Regions from separate parts of the Oceanisphaera sp. IT1-181 genome, predicted to be linked through region 1. Evidence: riboswitches for the same ligand, from Rfam matches in the RefSeq annotation. Region 1 holds a riboswitch; each other region holds the start of a gene.

Evidence for each region. Region 1 has a riboswitch for thiamine pyrophosphate ahead of thiC (phosphomethylpyrimidine synthase ThiC). Riboswitches for the same ligand answer to the same signal wherever they lie in the genome.
Region 2: it holds a riboswitch for thiamine pyrophosphate, as region 1 does, so the genes downstream of both, R0134_RS10955 (TonB-dependent receptor) here and thiC (phosphomethylpyrimidine synthase ThiC) in region 1, are expected to answer to the same signal.
Region 3: it holds a riboswitch for thiamine pyrophosphate, as region 1 does, so the genes downstream of both, thiD (bifunctional hydroxymethylpyrimidine kinase/phosphomethylpyrimidine kinase) here and thiC (phosphomethylpyrimidine synthase ThiC) in region 1, are expected to answer to the same signal.

Annotation. Positions count from the first base shown of each region.
Region 1 covers NZ_CP136856.1:52,616-54,880, reverse strand. Annotated here, with positions in the region: gene thiC (phosphomethylpyrimidine synthase ThiC) at 1-1,130, opposite strand, end outside; TPP riboswitch at 1,209-1,313, opposite strand; gene R0134_RS00190 (o-succinylbenzoic acid (OSB) synthetase) at 1,645-2,265, shown strand, end outside.
Region 2 covers NZ_CP136856.1:2,457,600-2,459,864, reverse strand. Annotated here, with positions in the region: gene R0134_RS10955 (TonB-dependent receptor) at 1-1,217, opposite strand, end outside; TPP riboswitch at 1,298-1,402, opposite strand; gene R0134_RS10950 (NAD(P)/FAD-dependent oxidoreductase) at 1,605-2,265, opposite strand, start outside.
Region 3 covers NZ_CP136856.1:3,423,933-3,426,197, forward strand. Annotated here, with positions in the region: gene R0134_RS15225 (putative monovalent cation/H+ antiporter subunit A) at 1-195, opposite strand, end outside; gene thiD (bifunctional hydroxymethylpyrimidine kinase/phosphomethylpyrimidine kinase) at 483-1,373, opposite strand; TPP riboswitch at 1,413-1,524, opposite strand; gene polA (DNA polymerase I) at 1,672-2,265, opposite strand, start outside.

The sequences.
Region 1 (2,265 bases):
AAACACCATTTAGCCATAATAGAGCCGCCGCGGGAGACGATGCCGGTCACGCGCTTGGCCGTCATCGGCACATAGCGCAGCAAGACGCCGGCATGAATGGTGAAGTAGTCCACACCCTGCTCGGCTTGTTCAATCAAGGTATCGCGAAACACTTCCCAGTTAAGATCTTCGGCCACGCCGTTCACTTTTTCCAACGCCTGATAGATAGGGACGGTACCTATGGGTACTGGGCTATTACGCAAGATCCACTCGCGAGTCTCGTGAATATTACGGCCCGTAGACAGGTCCATCACGTTATCGGCACCCCAGCGAGTGGCCCACACTAACTTCTCTACTTCTTCCTCAATCGACGAAGTTACCGCCGAGTTACCGATGTTGGCATTGATCTTAACCAAGAAGTTGCGCCCGATAATCATCGGCTCAGATTCGGCGTGGTTAATGTTGGCCGGAATAATGGCGCGACCTTCGGCTACTTCTTTACGCACAAACTCAGGAGTAATACTCTCCGGCAGGTTGGCGCCAAAGCTTTCACCCTTATGCTGTTGCAGCAGCATTTCATCACGCACTCGCTCACGACCCATGTTTTCACGGATGGCGATATATTCCATTTCCGGCGTGATAATGCCTTTGCGCGCATAATGCATTTGGGTCACGCAATGGCCTAACTTGGCTTTGCGGGGTTTGGGCATCTGCTCAAAACGCAGGTGATCCAGGCCATCATCGGCCATGCGCTCTTGGGTAAACTCAGAGCTCACTTGTGCCAATTCAACCGTATCTTCACGGTCCAAAATCCACTGGCGGCGCAGCTGGGGCAACCCTTGGCGTACATCAAGCTCGGCGCTTGTGTCGCCATAAGGGCCTGAGGTGTCATAGATAGGTACAGGCGCATTAGGCTCAAGAATGGGGTTTTCTTCACTGCCGCCTTTAAAGCTATCGGCCAAGTGAATTTCGCGCATCGCCACTTGTATATCTGGGCGTGAGCCTTGGATAAAAATGCGCTTAGAATTAGGAAAGTGTTCGCCTTTGAGGTTATCGATAAACTCTTGGGCTTGGCTGCGCACTTCGCGACGGTTAATTTTCTTAGGCTTTTGATCTGAAACGTTCGTTAGTTTTGGTGCTTTCGTTGACATAGCAATCTCACTTAAATCCATGTTGGGTGAAAATGCTTGTCAGGAGTGTTGATGAAGAACTTGGCAGAGGAGGTAAACGCCAAATTCTCACTTGCTTCCCTTACGCAGGTATTAGCCTGATCAGGTTCAACGGATCCCACTTACTGTGGTCTCAGCCCATATAGAGCACTCCGACAAGATAGTGGTCAGTAAAGCAGATCTCGATTACAAAAGCAAAGCTGCGAGAAGGTGAAATCAGTACGTCTTTACACTGTAGGGTCGAATTCATTCGACCGATTGTTAAGTGCGCGGTGATTTCTGGTCGAATAAATTCGACCCTACAAAAAACGGTGTGCCATTTAGATATTTGCTCCTCCAAAGGCTAACCCCAACGCTATCAGCGCTGCAAAACAGTAAGGCACCTTACATGCTGGCCAGCCCGCTGAACGCATGTTAGTTTCATGTAAAAGTAAGTATGTGAAAGCAAATGCATAGCGTTAAGCTAAAAAAGCCAACACTCAGAAGTAGAGAACTTATGCACATTAACCTCTATCGCTATCAATTGCCGTTGACCATGCCGCTCACCATCAATGGCAGCACTATCGTCCACCGTGAGGGTTTTTATGTGGAAATTGAGGGGCATTGGGGCGAAATTTCACCTCTGCCTAATGACTTATCCAATGGACAAGGCGACAGCGATTTAAGCTTAGAGCAAGACTTGCTGGTGGCCGTTGAGCGTTTGCGCCACGGGTTGGCTTATGGGGCCAGATTGCCGGCGGTACAGTTTGGTCTAGATTGCGCACTGGCTAAAGTGAGCTCGGCACCTTTAACGGTGCAGCAAACCCCACATTCTTTACCGCTATTTTCTTTACCGCTACTGGAGGGCCCAAGAGATCCATTAGTGCGCGCTTGGCGCTGTCGGCGCGTCCATCCAGAGCGTGCTTGGCTCACTCTCACCGGCGATGTGCACTACGACGCCAGTTTAGTGCGCGAGCTCTGCCTGTTAGCACCCTCTGTACGCTTAGTGCTGGACGCCGCGGGACGCTTAGATAAGGAGCAAATCGGGGGTTTATGGCAGCGTATAGATGGTAGCCGCATCGACTGGCTACTGGATCCCAGCGCCGACTTGCCAACCGCAAAAGCCTTAGCCGAACAA
Region 2 (2,265 bases), 1.2 Mb from region 1:
AGCTTGTCGGTCAGCCCGGTGGAGAGTTCGCCGTAACCCGCATAGCGGTTCGCGTCATACTCACTGGTAAAGGTGCTCGGCAGATAGGTGTAATCGCGGGTTAAATCTGAGCTGCGATGAAAATAATATAGGCCGCCGGTCCAGTCGGTGCTGTCGTTAAATAGCCGAGACTCTTCGGTGGAAATAAAGCGCACATCGACGGTGGCACCGCGCTCGTCCCTTTGGTAATTATCGGTGGCGCTGTAGGTGTCAGGGTGTAGGCTTGGATAGGTCCAGTCTACGTCAAAACCATATTCTAGATCGCTCTTATTGACGCTGATGGATGTTTCCTGAATAAAGTTCTCATTGCCATACCAAGTCGTTTTACCCGACAGTGCCAGCGTTTCTTGGCGGTCGTGGCCTGGGTTATCCGATAAGGTATGGCGGGTATTATCCAGAGAAAAGGCGTCATAACCGTTATCAACATTGGCGTAAAAGGCGGTGAGGTCTAAGTCCAAATCTTCACTGACGGCAATGCGAAACTTAGTGCGCAGCAGGGTTTCATCAATATTGTTAGTGTCGTCGCGATTTAGGTAATCGTTTTTCACAAAACCATCGCTGGTATTGCGCTGGGCGGCAACGCGATAGGAGACATTGTCGCTAATAGGCCCGCCTACGGCCGCCGCTAAGTTCTGGGTGTTGTACTCAGCCACCGTCAGTTCCACATCACCTGTTAAGGTGTCGGTAGGCTCATTGGCGCTAATGTTGATTAGGCCAGCCAAGGCGTTGGCGCCATACAAACTACTTTGTGGGCCACGCAGCACTTCTACCTGTTTAGTGTCCAGCAAGGTGGCACCTAAGGTCATGGCGCTCATGTCTATGCCATCGACCAACACACCTACCGAAGGATTAACTGCACCAATAAACTGGCTGCGCTCGCCCACACCGCGGATCTGGTAATATTTGCCGCGCGAGGCACCGGCGCTCAAGTTTACGTTAGGCGTTTGCGCCAATACGTCTTCAAGATGATTGTTGCCGGGCTTATTGAGCTCAGCTTCATCAATCACGCTTACGCTGGCCGCAGTTTCTTGCAGGCTGTCATCACGAAAGCTGGACGTAACGGTGGTGGTGTCTAGGGTATAAACCTCAGCCGCGACTGCATAAGTCGGTAACGCGGCCATTAGGCCTAAAGCCACGGCTGAAGATACCGCTGAGGGTAAAAAAGGTAATTTTGGCATTTCAAGTCTCCGCATAGATCTATAGGTTATAGATACGAAAACCGGGTAACGACGAGAGCAGGCAGGTGAGAGCAGAGCAAAGCGTTGCGGCTTCCTATTCCTACGCCGGTATTAGCCGGATCAGGTTCAAAGGGTTCGCGTCTGCGCATCTCAGGCAATCGTAACTGCCACCCCTTAGGATATGACTTATGGTTATAAGTCAGTCTGCATTATACCTATTTAGGCATTAAGGTCGAGATTTATACAGCAAAGCTGTTGTTCCTCTGCGACGGGGCCTTAACAAAAGGGGCCTCAACAAAAAAGCCGCGCTCTAGTGAGCGCGGCTGGTGACTGAATTCATCTTTCTGTATCAGCTTTATTTAGGTGCCTGTTTGTTTTCAGCATTTGTTACTTTAAACAACGCCCTCTAGGTTCATCGCTCTCATGCAGCACCACATCCGAGTGCAGAAATTGCGCCGCGTCTGCTGAATCCGTCACTTTAGTGGCGCTGCGCTCTAGCATCTCAGCTTCAAACTCGCCTAACACGCGGTTGCGAATGCCTGCATCGCGCCAGTTCGATTGTGGCCGGCAGCTTCTGACAATAATGCGTGCCAGTGATAATGCATCGAGCAACGCTTGGTTAGCGCCTTGCCCTTTAAACGGGCTCATGGGGTGCGCCGCATCGCCAAGCAATGTAATGGGACCTGCGCTTGCCAATAATTCTGGCGTGAGTAAGGCGCGGTCATACACCGGATAGCCAGAAATTTGTGCATCCTGAGTGGCTGCCAAAATCTGCGGAATGGGCGAGTGCCACTGGGTGCGCTTGCAGGCTTCTGCCTTTAGCGCTGCAGTGCCTTGGGCACTCAAGGCTCTAGCTTCGTTTTCTGCCATAGGAAAGCTTAATTGCCACATCACAGAATCGGCGTCGTAGGGCATGATATAAATACGCTCATGGCCATTGGCGGTTTGAAATACCGTAGCAGAGTCCAGTAAATCACTGTCTACGCCTTCAAGCGCACTTAATGGGCAGATCCCTAAGATCACCATGCAATCCAAATAACGCAGGGAG
Region 3 (2,265 bases), 200 kb from region 1:
ATTGAGACTGGGTATCCAAGAATAATGATAATGCAGCGTTTCGCCTGCGGTCACCGCCGGCCAAAACGTTAAAAAATAGCCAAACAATGCCGCCGGCAGTACCGACAGGCACCAACCAATCTTCGCGCCCATAATGCGAGACAGTTGTGGCACCAGAAAGGCTAAAATAAAGCCCGATAAAATGGCAACAAGCATAGGAAAATGCCTCCTTTCCTTGCCTGTTCAGGCAATAGAATAAGCTAAAAATAGGGAAGAGATAACACTGGGCAGAGGCTATAGTTAGAAGCTATTTCGATTATTTATCAATAAGCTTATCAATCAGTTAATCGATTATTTTTATATTATTATGGCGATCGATACTACAAGTCGACCTAGTAAAACGCAAGCAGGCCACAGTTTTTTCGCCCGCTTGATAACGTTAATTGAGAGATTGATCTAAGTATTCACCAACTCTATATGCAATAGCGATTCCAATATTTTATTTATGGTACAAGTCGGGTCGGGCCTATTTTGGTAGCGAAAAAATGCTCCACCGGACCTCGGCCTTGGCCGATACGCACTAAACTGCCAGCCAAAATCGCCTGATCGATATAGTGCTTAGCCCGCTCTACGGCTTCTTCTAAGCTAAAACCTTGACCTAAATAACTGGCCAGCGCCGCCGATAAAGTACAGCCAGTGCCGTGGGTATTCGCCGTCATAATGCGCGGCGTATCGAAGCAGCGCACTTGACCACCCATTAATAACCAGTCTGGGCTACGCGCTTCTTGTTGCAAGAAGCCGCCTTTGATTAATACCGCCTTACAATCCAACTGCTGTAAACCGGCAAATAAGGCTTCTACGTCAGACAAATACTCAGGAATCGCCACCCCCAATAAAGCCGCCGCTTCCGGTAAGTTAGGCGTGATCACATCCGCCAACGGCAGCAACTCGGTGCGCAAGCAATGCACCGCATCGTCCGCCAGCAACATGTCGCCATTGGCGGTCACCATCACAGGATCCACCACTAAATGCTGGGGCTGATAACGGCGCAACGCCGCCGCTACTGTGCGAATGGTTTCGCTATCACCGAGCATGCCTACTTTCACCGAAGTAATGGCCAAATCGCTGAATACCGCGTCTAATTGCGCTTGGATCATGGCTTGCGGCGTTGGGTGTACTGCGGTCACGCCTTGAGTATTTTGTGCAGTGAGGGCCGTTATCACAGAGCAGGCGTAACCGCCGGTGGCAGAAATGGCTTTAATATCCGCTTGAATACCCGCGCCACCGCTGCTGTCTGAGCCGGCAATGGTGAGGACTATTGGTTTTTGGTGATGTGGCTTTTGGTGATGAGGTTTTTGCTTATTTGCTGCATTAGCAGAGAACTGAGTGGACATTTATTAAGCTCCTTCGGGCGAAGGACTTGCAGGTAAAGTGGCACTTACCCGTTAGTTTCCTACGCCAGCATTAACTGGATCAGGTACAGCGGGTCCGGCATCTACCGTCTCAGCACTTAGGTTTTTGACCAAGGCTCCCCGACTAACAATGGTTGGATAATAGCGACCTACACCTTGAAAAGAAAGCCGTACGCTTTACGCCATACGCGGTAAGTCATACATAAAGAAACACCGAACCAACCGGCTCGGTGCTTTGTTGTTAACGTAACGCGTATAACGTACGGCGTGCAGCTGTCAGTTAATGCGCTTGATCCCAGTTATCGCCGTCGCCGGCTTCAACCAGTAATGGCACATCAATACTGGCCGCATGCTCCATGAGATCGCAGATCTGCTGTTTAAACTCTTCGACTTTATCTTCACGAATTTCAAACACCAACTCATCGTGTACTTGCATCAGCATGCGCACTTCACCGTCGGCTTGGCTCTTTAACCAAGCCGCGACCTTGATCATGGCTTTCTTGATGATATCGGCGGCGGTTCCCTGCATTGGCGCGTTGATCGCGGCACGTTCGGCGCCTTTACGGCGCGCACCGTTTTTAGCGTTGATCTCAGGCAAATATAAGCGACGACCAAACAAAGTCTCCACGTAGCCTTTATCTGCGGCCAGAGCGCGGGTGTCTTCCATGTATTTGAGCACGCCTGGGTAGCGCTCAAAGTAAATATCCATATAAGCCTGAGACTCATGGCGCGCAATACCTAACTGGCGAGACAAACCAAAGGCACTCATGCCATAAATCAAACCAAAGTTAATGGCCTTGGCCCGACGACGCTGCTCGGTAGTTACGCTGTCGAGCGCCACGCCAAACACTTCCGCCGCGGTGGCCTTGTGGAT